DNA from 3 places in the Pantoea sp. PGP6 genome. Region 3 is predicted to be linked to each of the others. Evidence: predicted binding sites of a transcription regulator. Region 3 holds the regulator's gene; each other region holds the start of a gene.
What was found. Region 3 encodes PhoB, which activates phosphate uptake and scavenging genes when phosphate is short. Its sites were predicted from a motif close to CTGTCATAAAACTGNCNNAT; they were not measured.
Positions count from the first base shown of each region.

Region 1: ugpB (sn-glycerol-3-phosphate ABC transporter substrate-binding protein UgpB) is a predicted target of PhoB. The motif match lies at 3,536-3,555, and genes of this name have one in related genera.
Region 2: glpT (glycerol-3-phosphate transporter) is a predicted target of PhoB. The motif match lies at 2,907-2,926, and genes of this name have one in related genera.

Region 1 covers NZ_JBQBMA010000001.1:336,567-341,625, forward strand. Annotated here, with positions in the region: gene livH (high-affinity branched-chain amino acid ABC transporter permease LivH) at 1-246, shown strand, start outside; gene ACLIBF_RS01550 (high-affinity branched-chain amino acid ABC transporter permease LivM) at 243-1,514, shown strand; gene livG (high-affinity branched-chain amino acid ABC transporter ATP-binding protein LivG) at 1,511-2,278, shown strand; gene livF (high-affinity branched-chain amino acid ABC transporter ATP-binding protein LivF) at 2,280-2,993, shown strand; gene ugpB (sn-glycerol-3-phosphate ABC transporter substrate-binding protein UgpB) at 3,627-4,943, shown strand; gene ugpA (sn-glycerol-3-phosphate ABC transporter permease UgpA) at 5,001-5,059, shown strand, end outside.
Region 2 covers NZ_JBQBMA010000001.1:4,116,078-4,121,136, reverse strand. Annotated here, with positions in the region: gene pldB (lysophospholipase L2) at 1-519, shown strand, start outside; gene yigL (sugar/pyridoxal phosphate phosphatase YigL) at 572-1,372, shown strand; gene glpT (glycerol-3-phosphate transporter) at 1,421-2,761, opposite strand; gene ACLIBF_RS19880 (carboxylate/amino acid/amine transporter) at 3,138-4,001, shown strand; gene ACLIBF_RS19875 (YehS family protein) at 4,184-4,663, opposite strand; gene metR (HTH-type transcriptional regulator MetR) at 4,747-5,059, opposite strand, start outside.
Region 3 covers NZ_JBQBMA010000001.1:3,371,414-3,376,472, forward strand. Annotated here, with positions in the region: gene ACLIBF_RS16465 (PstS family phosphate ABC transporter substrate-binding protein) at 1-803, opposite strand, end outside; gene phoR (phosphate regulon sensor histidine kinase PhoR) at 823-2,136, opposite strand; gene phoB (phosphate response regulator transcription factor PhoB) at 2,151-2,840, opposite strand; gene sbcD (exonuclease subunit SbcD) at 3,036-4,235, shown strand; gene ACLIBF_RS16485 (AAA family ATPase) at 4,232-5,059, shown strand, end outside.

The DNA.
Region 1 (5,059 bases), 3.0 Mb from region 3:
GGATCGATCAACCCGTTCATCGGCTTTATGGCCGGCATGAAGGCGTTCACCGCCGCAGTGCTGGGCGGAATTGGCAGTATTCCGGGCGCGATGATTGGTGGCCTGGTGCTGGGAATCGCCGAAGCGCTGACCTCCGCCTATCTGAGCACCGAGTATAAAGATGTCGTCTCCTTTGCCTTACTGATTGTGGTACTGCTGGTGATGCCGACCGGGATTCTGGGCCGTCCGGAGGTGGAAAAAGTATGAAGTCTTCCTTGCTCAACGCCCTGATTTCGTCGCTGATGTTATTGCTGCTCGCCAGCTTCTTTATGGGTCTGCGCCTGAATCTGGACGGCACTAACCTGGTGGTGCAAAACGCCGGCAGCGTGCGCTGGAACTGGATTGCCGTCGCCTGTGTGGTGGTATTTCTGTTCCAGCTGCTGCGGCCGGTCTGGCAGAGCGGCCTGAAGAAAATCTCGGGTCCGGCGCTGGTGCTGCCAGGCATTGATGGCTCAACGCCGAAGCAAAAACTGGTGATGGCGGTAATGATCGTGGCGGCCCTCGCCTGGCCCTTCCTGGTGTCGCGCGGCACGGTCGATATTGCCACCATGACGCTGATCTACGTGATGCTCGGTCTCGGACTGAACGTGGTGGTCGGCCTGTCGGGCTTACTGGTTTTAGGTTACGGCGGCTTCTATGCCATCGGCGCTTACACCTTCGCTTTGCTGAACCACTATTACGGGCTTGGCTTCTGGCAGTGCCTGCCGCTCTCGGGCATGGTGGCCGCGCTGTTTGGTCTGCTGCTGGGCTTCCCGGTCTTGCGGTTGCGCGGCGACTATCTGGCGATTGTGACGCTGGGCTTTGGTGAGATCGTGCGTATTCTGCTGCTCAACAATACCGCTCTGACCGGTGGCCCGAACGGCATCAGCCAGATCCCGAAACCGACCTTCTTTGGTCTGGAATTTGGCCGTACACCGCGTGAAGGCGGCTGGGATACCTTTCACCACTTCTTTGGCCTGAAATACGATCCCAGTGACCGGATTATCTTCCTCTATCTGGTGGCATTGCTGCTGGTGGTGCTGACGCTGTTTGTGATTAACCGTCTGTTGCGCATGCCGCTGGGCCGCGCCTGGGAAGCGCTACGTGAGGATGAGATCGCCTGCCGTTCGCTTGGCCTCAGCCCGACCCGAATTAAACTGACTGCCTTCACCATCAGCGCCGCCTTCGCCGGCTTTGCCGGCAGCCTGTTCGCCGCGCGTCAGGGCTTTGTCAGCCCGGAATCCTTTACCTTTGTCGAATCGGCTTTTGTGCTGGCGATTGTGGTACTCGGCGGCATGGGCTCGCAGTTTGCGGTGATACTGGCCGCCATTCTGCTGGTGGTCTCTCGCGAGCTGATGCGTGATCTCAATGAGTACAGCATGCTGGTGCTGGGAGGCTTAATGGTGCTGATGATGATCTGGCGTCCGCAGGGACTGTTGCCGATGAAGCGTCCGCATCTGAAGCTCAGACAAGGTAAACAAGGAGAACAGGCATGAGTCAGCCTTTATTAGCCGTTGAAGGTTTGATGATGCGCTTCGGCGGCCTGTTAGCGGTTAACAACGTGGCGCTGGCGCTGCATCCGCAGGAAATCGTCTCGCTAATCGGGCCGAACGGTGCCGGTAAAACCACGGTGTTTAACTGCCTGACCGGCTTCTACAAGCCGACCGGTGGCAGCATTAAACTGCGTGAGCAGCATCTGGAAGGATTACCCGGCCAGAAGATTGCGCGGATGGGGATTGTGCGGACCTTCCAGCACGTGCGTCTGTTTCGTGAAATGACGGTGATTGAAAATCTGCTGGTGGCGCAACATCAACATCTGAAGAGCGGGCTGTTTGCCGGTCTGCTCAAAACACCGGCGTTTCGTCGCAGTGAAAGCGAGGCGCTCGATCGCGCAGCCAACTGGCTGGAGCGGGTCGGCTTGCTGGATCTGGCTAACCGTCAGGCCGGTAATCTGGCTTATGGTCAGCAGCGGCGTCTGGAGATTGCGCGCTGCATGGTGACGCGTCCGGAAATCCTGATGCTGGATGAACCGTCGGCCGGTCTTAACCCCAAAGAGACGCACCAACTGGATGAGCTGATTGCCGAACTGCGCGGTGAACACAAGGTTTCAGTGCTGCTGATTGAACATGATATGAAGCTGGTGATGGGCATTTCTGATCGCATTTACGTGGTCAATCAGGGAACGCCGTTGGCTAACGGCACGCCGGAAGAAATTCGCAATAATCCGGACGTGATCCGTGCCTATTTAGGAGAGGCGTAAGATGGCAAATGCGATGTTAACCATTGAGAACGTGAGCGCCCACTACGGCAAAATCCAGGCGTTGCATAACGTCAGCCTTTACATCAATCAGGGCGAAATCGTCACGCTGATTGGGGCCAACGGTGCCGGAAAAACCACGCTGCTGGGGACGCTGTGTGGCGAACCGCGTGCCACCCACGGCACCATCACCTTTGACGGTAAAACCATTACTGACTGGCAAACGGCGCGCATCATGCGTGAAGCTATCGCCATCGTACCGGAAGGCCGGCGGGTGTTTTCGCGTATGACGGTGGAAGAGAATCTGGCAATGGGCGGCTTTTTTGCCAGCCGTCCGCAATATCTGGAGCGGATCAAGCGCGTTTATCAACTGTTCCCGCGGCTGGAGGAGCGCAAAATCCAGCGTGCCGGCACCATGTCAGGTGGTGAGCAGCAGATGCTGGCGATTGGCCGTGCGCTGATGAGCCAGCCCCGCCTGCTGCTGCTGGATGAACCGTCGCTGGGTCTGGCACCGATTATTATTCAGCAGATCTTCGACACCATCGAACAGCTGCGCAGCGAGGGGATGACCATCTTCCTGGTGGAGCAGAACGCCAACCAGGCGCTGAAGCTGGCGGATCGTGGCTACGTGCTGGAAAACGGCCATGTGGTGCTGGAGGATAGTGGGGCAGCGCTGCTTTCCAATGAAGCCGTCCGAAGCGCGTACCTGGGTGCCTGATGGGGCACGGCCTGGCTTACTGGTCAGGTTGTGGTTGGGCAGTGCTCGCAATCCTCACGTATGAATATACGCTCCGGTTACTGCGCGCTTTGGTGCATCGGCCTGGCTTACTGGTCAGGTTGTGGTTGGGCAGTGCTCGCAATCCTCACGTATGTATATACGCTCCGGTTACTGCGCGCTGTCCGCCCACAACCTGCCTGCGCCGCCGACGGCCTTCGATATAAATGCTCGCTGCGCCGCCGACGTCCTTCGATATAAATGCTCGCTGCGCCGCCGACGGCCTTCGATATAAATGCCCGCTTCGCCGCCGACGGCCTTCGACATGGGTGCGTGATGTGCCGCCCACGGCCATCAAAATGGGTGCGTAATCGCGCGGGCCGGGCATGTCATGGATTGGCTTTAGCGTCTTTCCGATCTGACCGTGTTCTCTGTGCAGGGCTCAGCCTTACAGCAACCAGGCCAGACGTTGTCAAAAATCTCAGCCCGGCCGGTAGCCGCTCCGCCTTTTTCACGCTTAAGCCTGTCATCTGGCTGTCATCCGCCCGTTATTAATCCGTCATTTTCCCGTGTCATGTTACTTCGCGAACCACAAATGCGTGATTTCACGCGTATTTACCTGCACAGGAAAATTCTATGTCCGTCGTTACCTATCGTCGTAGCCTGATCGGCGTGCTGCTTGGCCTGACGCTCAGTGGCCAGGCGCTGGCCGCCACTGAGATCCCGTTCTGGCACTCTATGGAAGGCGAGTTAGGCAAAGAAGTTGACTCGCTGGCGCAACGCTTTAACCAGGCCCATCCCGATTACAAAATTGTTCCGACCTACAAAGGTAACTACGAGCAGAGCCTGGCGGCAGGTATCGCGGCAGTGCGCACCGGCAAAGCACCCGCCGTGTTGCAGGTGTATGAAGTCGGTACTGCCACCATGATGGCGTCGCAGGCGATTGTGCCGGTGCATCAGGTGTTTAAAGATGCCGGTATTCCGTTTGATGAAAAACAGTTTGTGCCGACGGTGGCGGGCTACTACAGCGACAGCAACGGTCAGCTGATCTCTCAGCCGTTCAACAGCTCGACGCCGGTGCTCTACTACAACAAAGACGCGTTCAAAAAAGCGGGTCTTAACCCGGACCAGCCCCCCAAAACCTGGCAGGAACTGGCGAAAGATGCGGCGGCGCTGCGTAAATCGGGCATGAGCTGTGGTTACGCCAGCGGCTGGCAGGGCTGGATTCAGATCGAAAACTTCAGTGCCTGGCATGCCCTGCCGGTAGCGACTAAAAACAACGGTTTTGACGGACGCGATGCGGTCCTGGAGTTCAATAAGCCGGTGCAGGTTCGTCATATCCAGATGCTGGAAGAGATGAATAAAAAGGGCGACTTCACCTACTTTGGCCGCAAAGATGAATCCACCGCCAAGTTCTATAACGGCGATTGCGGTATCACCACCGCCTCATCCGGCTCGCTGGCGGATATTCGTCATTACGCCAAATTTAACTTCGGCGTCGGCATGATGCCGTATGACGACAGGGTTCCTGAGGCACCACAAAACGCCATCATCGGCGGGGCCAGCCTGTGGGTGATGAAGGGCAAAGACGCGGCCACCTACAAAGGCGTGGCTGAGTTTATGCAGTTCCTTGCCCAGCCGGAAATCGCCGCTGAATGGCATCAGAAAACGGGCTATCTGCCAATCACCACGGCTGCCTATGAGCTGAGCAAACAGCAGGGCTTCTACGATAAAAATCCGGGTGCTGATATCGCGACCCGTCAGATGCTGAACAAGCCGCCGTTACCGTTCACCAAAGGGATGCGTCTCGGCAACATGCCACAGATTCGTACCGTGGTGGATGAAGAGCTGGAAAGCGTCTGGACCGGTAAACAGTCGCCGCAGGGCGCACTGGATAATGCGGTGAAACGCGGCAATGAACTGCTGCGTCGTTTCCAGCAGCAGGTGAAGTAATCCGCTGTATCGGGCCAGCACCGGCTGGCCCTTTCTCTTTCTGAATCAGAGTGCGCCATGTCTTCATCTCGTCCGGTATTTCGCACCAGCCTGTTGCCCTATCTTTTGGTGCTGCC
Region 2 (5,059 bases), 740 kb from region 3:
GTTGCGCTGGTGGCACCGATGTTTGGTATCGCGCTGCCGTTGCCCTCATTTCTGGCGCACCGGATCCTCGACTGGGCCGAGAAACGCCCGGCGCTGCGCGACGGTTACGCGCTGGGTACCGGGCGCTGGCGGGCGCATCCGTTTGGCATTAACCGGCTGACGCACAGTGCTGAGCGTTATCGGCGCAGCCTGCGTTTTTATGCCGACGATCCGGCGATTCGCGTCGGTGGCCCGACTTATCATTGGGTGCGCGAAGGCATTCATGCCGGCCGCAACATTATCAGTCAGGCCGATAAAATCACCACCCCGCTGCTGCTGCTGCAGGCCAGCGACGATCAGGTGGTGGATAATCGTTCGCAGGATCTTTTTTGTGCTGCCATGGCGGCGGCGGGTCATCCGTGCGAAGGCAACAAACCGCGGGTGATCAACGGTGCGCGTCATGAGATCCTGTTCGAAAAAGACGACATGCGCGCCGAAGCGCTTAATGCAGTGATCGACTTTTTTTCATCGCATCGCTGACGTTCATTATCCGACTGGCCACGGCCAGCAGAATCAGATACCCGAGGTTTTCATGTACCACATCGTTGCATCCGATCTGGATGGCACGCTGCTTTCTCCCGAACATCGCCTGACGCCTTTTGCACGTGAAACGCTGCAACAACTGGTGGCAAAGGATATCCACTTTGTTTTCGCCACCGGTCGCCATCATATCGATGTCGGACAGATGCGTGACAGCCTGGCTATCCCGGCGTATATGATCACCTCAAACGGCGCGCGGGTACATAACGCCCAGGGCGAGCTGGTGTTCAGCCATAATCTGGATGAGGATATCGCTAACGACCTGTTTGGCCTGCAGTATCATCACAGCGATATTCTGACCCACGTTTACCGTGATGATGAGTGGTTTGTCAGCCGTTCACGTCCCGCTGAGCAGGACTATTTCCGTGAATCGGTATTCAACTATCAGGTTTATGAACCGGGTCTGTTGCCGACGGATAACATCAGTAAGGTCTTTTTTACCTGCGAAGATCCCGAGCATCTGATTCCGATGGAGCAGGCGATTGAAGCGCGCTGGGGCGATCGGGTCAACGTCAGTTTTTCACTGCCTACCTGCCTCGAAGTGATGGCGGGCGGCGTATCGAAGGGGCATGCGCTCGAAGCCGTGGCGAAGCAACTGGGTCATACGCTGCATAATTGCATCGCCTTTGGCGACGGCATGAATGATGTCGAGATGCTGAGCATGGCGGGTAAAGGATTCATCATGCACAACGCGCACCAGCGGTTGAAAGACCGGTTGCCTGAACTGGAAGTGATCGGGTCCAACGCCGACGATGCGGTGCCGCAGACGCTGCGTGACCTCTATCTTTCCTGACAGAACAGCGCAAAAAAGGGCCGGTTAACCGGCCCTTTTTTATTGCCGTCAGGCCAGTTTTTGCTTGTGTTTATGCTCGCTAACCATGGTGAGTAACAACAGGATCACCGCCAGTACACAGCCAGCAATCATCACCAGGAAGCCGCCGTCCCAGCCAAAGTAGTCGACGGTGTAGCCGACAATGGCGCTGGCCGCGACGGAACCGCCCAGATAACCAAACAGACCGGTAAAGCCCGCAGCGGTGCCGGCGGCCTTCTTCGGTGCCAGTTCCAGCGCGTGCAGACCAATCAGCATCACCGGCCCGTAAATCAGGAAGCCAATCACGATCATACAGGCCATATCAACGCCGGGGTTGCCCGCCGGGTTCAGCCAGTAAATCACGGTGGCGATGGTGACCAGCGTCATAAAGAACACCCCGGTCGCACCCCGATTACCCCGGAACACTTTGTCCGACATCCAGCCACACAACAGCGTTCCCGGAATGCCGGCATACTCATACAGGAAGTAGGCCCAGGAGGACTTATCCAGCGTGAAGTGCTTCACCTCTTTCAGGTAGGTCGGTGACCAGTCCAGAATGCCGTAGCGCAGCAGGTAGACAAACACGTTTGCCAGGGCGATGTACCACAGCAGTTTATTGGGCAGTACATATTTCATGAAGATCTGCTTAGCCGTCAGCTCTTCTTCATGGCTGGCATCGTAATCCGGCGGATAGTCGTTTTTGTACTCTTCAATCGGCGGCAGACCACAGGACTGCGGCGTGTCGCGCATCAGGGCAAAGGCGATGAACGCCACCAGGATGGCACCAAAAGCGGGCATGTAGAGCGCCGCTTTCCAGTCGTTGAACCACGCCATACCGAGCAGAAACAGCAGTGGCGGCAGGCCGCCGCCAACGTTATGGGCGCAGTTCCACACTGAGACAATGCTGCCGCGCTCCTTCTGTGACCACCAGTGCACCATGGTCCGTCCGCACGGTGGCCAGCCCATTCCCTGGAACCAGCCACAGATAAACAGCAGGACGAACATCACCATGATGCTGGAAGTGGCCCACGGCACAAATCCCATAAACAGCATCACCGCAGCAGCCAGGATCAGCCCGGCCGGTAAAAAGACGCGCGGATTTGAGCGATCGGACACCGAGCCCATGATGAATTTGGAGAAGCCGTAGGCGATGGAAATGCCTGACAGGGCGAAACCGAGGTCGCCACGTGAAAAGCCTTGCTCCACCAGATACGGCATGGCGAGCGCAAAGTTTTTTCTGACCAGGTAGTAGGCGGCGTAGCCGAAAAAGATCCCGATGAAAATTTGCCAGCGCAGGCGACGGTAGAGCGGATCAACGCGATCCGCTGCCACCTGCGGCTGACGTGGTGCAGGTTTAAAAATACTCAGCATCAGTGAGGCCCTCCAGGGCACTTTATGGTTTTTACATTCCCAGTGGTTGGGTCAAAAAAAAGCAAAGGGAAAATGGCGGTGTGATGTTCCATTTCGCGCAAAGAATAAAATTAGTGACGCGGCGTTACTGTGATGTGTGACACATTTGTTACAGTTTTATTACACTTAAGAGCGAAAGTGATCATCAGATGGTTTATTTCGCGCATTTTGCGCCGCAGGCAGGCGTGAAAAGAGAAGGTGATGCTAACCAGCCGTAACAAAGCTCTTGTCGGTTGTATTTGTTTGCCTGGTAAATAACCAGATGTAAACCAGATAGTGCAGCCGCCTGACAGCACATTGTTTACACTGTCGCTCTGTTAATTTCGGGGTCGTTACCGTGTTCTTATTGATTATTACCACCATTCTGTGGGCTTTTTCGTTTAGCCTGATTGGCGAATATCTTGCCGGTCAGGTGGACAGCTGGTTTTCCGTGCTGATGCGACTGGCGCTGGCCGCGCTGGTCTTTTTGCCGTTCCTGCGCTGGCGCGGCTATCGTCCCTCAACGCTGCTGCTCTATATGCTGGTGGGGATGTTGCAATTAGGGGTGATGTACCTGCTGAGTTTCGAAGCCTACCTCTATCTCAGCGTGTCAGAGTTCCTGCTGTTTACCGTGATGACGCCGCTCTATGTCACCCTGATTTATGATCTGATCAGCCGCCGTCCGCTGCGGGTCGGCTATATCTTCAGCGCCTTGCTGGCGGTAGCGGGTGCGGCCATCATTCGCTACGACAAAGTCAGCGATAACTTCTGGACCGGCCTGTTGCTGGTGCAGCTGGCAAACATCTGCTTTGCTGCCGGTATGGTGGGCTATAAGCGCCTGCAGGAAACCCGTCCGATGCCGCAGCACACCGCCTTCTCCTGGTTCTATCTGGGGGCGGTGGTGATCGCGGTAATCGCCTGGTTTGCCTGGGGCAATCCGCAGAAATTACCCACCACCTCACTGCAGTGGGGCATTCTGGTGTGGCTGGGCGTGGCCGCTTCAGGGCTGGGCTACTTTATGTGGAACTATGGCGCGACCCAGGTTGATGCCGGCACGCTTGGCATCATGAACAACATGCACGTGCCTGCCGGTCTGCTGGTTAATCTGGCTATCTGGCAGGAGAAACCGCACTGGCCGAGCTTCATTGCCGGAGCGCTGGTGATCCTCGCCTCGCTGTGGGTGCATAAGCGCTGGGTGGTGGGGCGCGGTGACCGATCATAAACAGGGCTGTTGCATGGATGCGGCCTCCCGGGCTGGCGCGTCCGATCGCGAAGGAATCTCACATCCCTGTGGATCGTCCGGGCCAGGGATGGCGAGGCCGTGCTGCATGGATGCAGGCTTTCTTTGCGATCAGGTGCGCCACTTTTGACCACGCAGGTACCCGACGCGATCGGCAACAGAAGTTAAGCAGGTTTTTCACTCTTCGGACGCTGAATCATCGCCAGCCCTTTCAGGAAGTTGCGCAGAATCTGATCACCGCATTCGCGATAGTTCTTATGGTCAGGCTTGCGGAAAATTGCACCGATTTCCGCCTGCGAAACGGTAAAGTTCACGCGTTTCAGTACCTCAGGAATATCGGTGGTTTTCAGATCAAAGGCGATGCGCAACTTCTTCATAAAGATGTTGTTATTCATCTTGCGCTCAATGGACGGGGCGGGCATCTCTTCGCTTTTACCGCGACGGTAAAAGATCAGGCCGTTGAGGAAGTAGCCCATCAGCACATCGGGGCAGGGACGGAACGCCGCATCTTCATCTTTTTTCAGCCACGCCTGAATATCCGTCTGTGGGACTTCACACTGCGCCAGCGCAAAAATTTCCACCATTTTGGCATCGCTCAGATCGAGCATGTAGCGCACGCTGCGCAGAATATCGTTGTTAGTCATGGTGAGATCTTCTCATGGTCAGTCGACAGGCTGCGCATTATAGGGGATTTTGCCCACCTCCGCGCAGGTTTGTACCCTCCGACTTAACGCTGCAATATCGCACCGGGCTGTAGCGCATCGCGGACAAAAGGCAGATGTTCACAGGCATGCTGGCGGGCAAAGCGGATAAAGGCTTCCAGCACCGGCTGACGCTGCTCGCCATCGCGCACCGCGGCATAAAGACGGCTCCACAGCCCGTCACCCAGCGTTTTGGTTACCACCAGTCCCTGCTTCTCAAAACTCTCTACCACCCAGTGCGGCAGCGCGGCAATTCCCATGCGGGCCGAGACCATCTGGATCATCAGCAGGGTGTTATCTACGTTTTTCAGCGCCGGGCTGACGCCGGCCGGTTGCAGA
Region 3 (5,059 bases):
AGCGGTGGCAACGGCTTACCCGGCGCCTTGTTGACATACAGATAGAGCGGACGGGCCCACGGATAGCGACCACTGCGGATCGCGTCCGCGTCGGGTGCCACAGCCTCACCCCGATCGTTCACCACCGCCAGCATCTTTACGCCGCTGAGGTGGAAGCCAAAACTGGCGTAACCGATGCTGCGTGGATTGCCTGCCACCGCCTGCACCACCGCTGCCGAACCGGGAAATTCGGCTACGTCATTGCGAAAATCACCCTGACAGAGCGCCTGCTGCTTGAAGAATCCCCAGGTACCGGACGCCGAGTTGCGTCCGTAGCGCTGGATCGGCCGGTGAGCCCACTCAGCCGCCCGCGCGCCGAGATCGCCCCAGCGTTGCGGCACCGAGGTGGCCCCGCACAGGCGGGTAATCGAGAAAATGGCGTCAAGCTGACGCGGCGTTATCTGCTGCAGCGGATTGCGCTGATTGACCACCACCACCAGCGCATCCATCGCTACCGGTACCGCCAGCGGAGGATAACCATAGCGCGCTTCAAACGCCTGCCGTTCATCCGCCTGCATCGGGCGGCTCATTGGTCCGAGCTGCGCCGCACCGGCAGCCAGCGCAGTCGGCGCGGTCGACGATCCGGATGCCTGCACCTGCACATTGACGCCCGGAGCCTGCCGACTGAAGTCCTCGCCCCACAGCGTCATCAGGTAGCCCAGGGTATCAGACCCGACGCTGCTAAGGTTGCCCGACAGCGCGCCGGGCTGTGCCAGCGCCATGCCCGGCAATAAAATGACCATCAACAAAACAAGTGCGCGCATCAAGCAGATCCGTCAGCCATTAATGGAGGGCATTCTCCTGCATCCCACTGCTGGCAATCAACCTTGCCGGCAAGGTAAAGGTAAAACAGGTCTCCTGATGCGGCACGCTGGTGATATCCAGCCGCGCATTATGGTGGCTCAGGGCATGTTTCACGATCGCCAGCCCCAGTCCGCTGCCGCCGGTCGCCCGCGATCGCGCCTTATCGACCCGGTAGAAACGCTCGGTGAGACGGGGAATATGTTCAGCCGCAATGCCCGGTCCGTTATCGCACACCCGAAACGTTGCGCCCTGCTTACTGCGCAGCCAGCTGATATCAATGCGCGTGCCCTCCGGCGTGTGGTTTACCGCGTTGTAGACCAGGTTGGAGATGGCGCTGCGCAGCTGTTCATCGTTGCCAAAGACTTTCAGATGCGGATCGGTATGGAAATGGATGTCGTGACGTCCGCCGCTCAGGGTGGCGGCCTCGTGTTGCAGCAGCCGGAGCATCACCGGCACATCGACCTTCTCTTTCAGATCGATCGCGGGCGCAGCTTCAATCCGCGACAGCGTCAGCAGCTGCTTGACCAGGCTGTCCATGCGGCGCGTCTGCTCCGACATGGTATGCAGCGCCTTGCCGCGTGAACGCTCGTTCATCACCGAGTCATTCATCATCTCCAGATAGCCCTGCAGCACCGTCAGCGGGGTACGCAGTTCATGGCTGACGTTGGCAAAGAAGTTACGGCGCGCCCCTTCCAGCTGGTGCATCTGGGTGACGTCACGCGCCACCAGCAGCCACTGCCCTTCACTGTAGGGCATGACGCGAAATTCCATGTGGTACTGGTTATTCAGCACCAGCGTCAGGGGTTTGTCGAAGTCACGCTGGCGGATATAGCGCGAGAATTCCGGATAACGCAGCAGGTTGAGGATGTTCTGGCCATTATCTTCCGGCCAGCGTAGCCCGAGATGCTGTTGCGCCAGCCCGTTGCACCAGAAAATGGTGCCCTCTTCGGTGGTGAGGATCACCGCATCTGGCAGCGACTCAGCGCCGCTGCGAAAGCGTTTAATCAGGTTGCCGAGTTCACGCCGCCGCCGCCGGTTGCGTAACTGCATCTGGTAGAGCCCGTAAAACAGCGGTTCCCAGCTGGCCCGCCCAGCCGGCGGCGTCATAGTGCGATCGAGCCACAACCAGTGCGACAGGCGCATCAGGTTATGGAAATGCCACAGCAGCACCGCCAGTACGCTCAGCAACAGCAGCCACGGCAGATAACCGAACAGCAGGCCAAGCAGCAGCGCAGGCAGACACGCCAGCAGCAGTTCTGACAGTAATCTCTTCCAGGAGAGGCGTTCCAGCACGGTGAAAACTCCGTTTAGTAGCGGGCAGAGAAACGATACCCTGTTCCACGGACGGTTTGTACCATGCGATCGTGGCCGGAGACTTCCAGCGCTTTACGTAAACGGCGAATGTGAACATCGACGGTGCGATCTTCGACATACACGTTGGTGCCCCAGACATGGTTCAGCAGCTGCTCGCGGCTGTAAACCCGCTCCGGGTGCGTCATAAAGAAGTGCAGTAGTTTATATTCGGTAGGGCCCATTTCCAGCGGCGTGGTTTCGGACATCACCCGATGCGAGGAGGGATCCAGACTCAGTCCCTGCATCTCAATCACCTCTTCCACCGCCATCGGTGAAATACGGCGCATGACGGCTTTGATGCGCGCCATCAGCTCTTTTGGCGAGAAGGGCTTGGTGATGTAATCGTCAGCGCCGACTTCCAGCCCACGCACCCGGTCCTCTTCTTCACCACGTGCGGTGAGCATCATCACCGGAATATCGCGGGTCATCGCTTCGCGTTTCAGATGCTTAATAAACTGAATGCCGCTGCCGCCGGGTAACATCCAGTCCAGCAGAATCAAATCGGGCCAGGGTTCAATCAGCTTCCCCACTGCGCTGTCATAATCTTCCGCCTCAATTGGCTGATAGTCGTTCTGCTCCAGAACAAAGCACAACATTTCACGGATTGGGGCTTCATCTTCCACAACCAAAATGCGCTTAGCCATTATTACTCCTGCTGATATGACGGCTGTCACTGAGATTCGCGGCGCCATTATGCGTCAGATTTGTGACACTTTTATGAAAAACATAACCGCTCATTCAGGCCAGTGGTAATCAATTATGACAGCGCAGCGACAATTTTTCGCTTTGGCCGCAGAGCCAGTATAATCGCCGGGCGAATTACAACGGCAGGGAGTTTTATGCGCATCATTCATACTGCGGACTGGCATCTGGGGCAGTTCTTTTACAACAAGAGTCGGGCGGCGGAACATCAGGCGTTTCTTGACTGGTTGTTGATCCAGATTGAACAGCATCAGGTGGATGCGTTAATCGTTGCGGGCGATCTGTTCGATACCGGCACCCCGCCCAGCTACGCGCGCGAAATGTTCAACCGCTTTGTGGTGGCGCTGCAGCCCAGCGGCTGTCAGCTGATTGTGCTGGCGGGCAATCACGACTCGGTGGCGACGCTCAATGAGTCACGCGAACTGCTCGCCTGCCTGAATACCCGGGTGATCGCCACGCCTCAGACCAACAGCGATGTGCTGCTGCTCACCACCCGTCAGGGCGAGCCGGGCGTGCTGCTGTGCGCCATTCCTTATCTGCGACCGCGCGATATTCTGCGCAGCCGCGCCGGACAGTCCGGACGCGACAAGCAGACCTCGCTGCTGGAGGCGATTGCTCACCATTATCAGCAGCGCGTGGCTGCTGCGCGGGCGCTGGAGCCGGCTCTGCCAATCGTGGCTACCGGTCACCTCACCACCGTCGGCGTCAGCCAGAGCGACTCGGTGCGTGACATCTATATCGGCACGCTGGACGCCTTCCCGGCCTCCGCGTTCCCGGACGTGGATTACATCGCGCTCGGCCACATTCACCGCGCTCAGCGGGTGGCGGGCACTGAGCACATTCGTTACAGCGGCTCGCCGATTCCACTCAGTTTTGATGAACTGGGCAGTGAAAAAAGCGTCTTCCTGCTGGACTTCACCCCGCGCGGTTTGCAAGCGGTGACGCCGCTGGTGGTGCCGCAGGTGCAGCCGATGCAGGTGCTGAAAGGTTCACTGGCGCAGATCGCGCAGCAGCTCAGCGATTTCAGTGACATGCAGCAGGAAAAACCGACCTGGCTGGATATTGAAGTCACCACTCAGGAGTACCTCAGCGATCTGCAGCGTCAGGTGGAAACCCTGACCGCAGAACTGCCGGTTGAGGTTTTGCTGTTACGCCGCAGCCGCGAGCAGCGTCAGCACAGCCTGGCGCGACTCGATAACGAAACCCTGAGCGAACTGAAAGTGGAAGAGGTGTTTGCCCGTCGCCTGGCGCTGGATAGTGAACTGCAACCGCAGCAGATCGATCAGATGACCACCCTGTTCCGCCAGACGCTGGCCGACATTGAGGAACCACAATGAAGATCCTCACGCTACGGTTTAAAAACCTTAATGCACTGCGCGGTGAATGGTTTATCGATTTCCGCGCTGAACCCTTCGCCAGTAACGGGCTGTTCGCGATTACCGGTGCCACTGGCGCAGGCAAAACCACGCTGCTGGATGCCATCTGCCTGGCGCTCTATCACCAGACGCCGCGTCTCGGCGCCATCTCCCAAAGCCAGAATGCGCTGATGACCCGCGACTGCGCCGAGTGTCTGGCTGAAGTGGAATTTGAGATCAAAGGCGAAGCCTGGCGCGCCTTCTGGAGCCAGAACCGCGCACGCGGCACCGCCGACGGCAAACTGCAGGCGCCGCGGGTTGAGCTGGCGCGCTGTGCCGACGATACCATCGTCGCCGACAAGGTCGGTGACAAACTGAGGCTGATTGAGACCCTTTCCGGCCTCGACTTTGAGCGTTTTACCCGCTCAATGATGCTGTCCCAGGGGCAGTTTGCCGCCTTCCTCAACGCCAAAGCCAGCGAACGGGCCGAACTGCTGGAAGAGCTGACCGGCACCGAAATTTACGGCCAGATTTCCGCCGCAATCTATGAACGTCACAAAGAGGCAAAAACCGCGCTCGACCTGCTGCGCAGCCGGGCGGGAGCCATGGCGCTGCTGGATGACCACACGCGCACCGCGCTGCAACAGCAGATGCTGCAACTGAGCGCGGCGGAACAGACGCTGAGCCGTGACTATCAGCACGCCCAGCAGCAGCAGCAGTGGCAGCAACAGGCGCAGCAGCTCCAGCAGGATATCGCGCAGACCCGCCAGGCGCTGCAACAGGCGGAGGCGGCGGCGCAGGCCGCT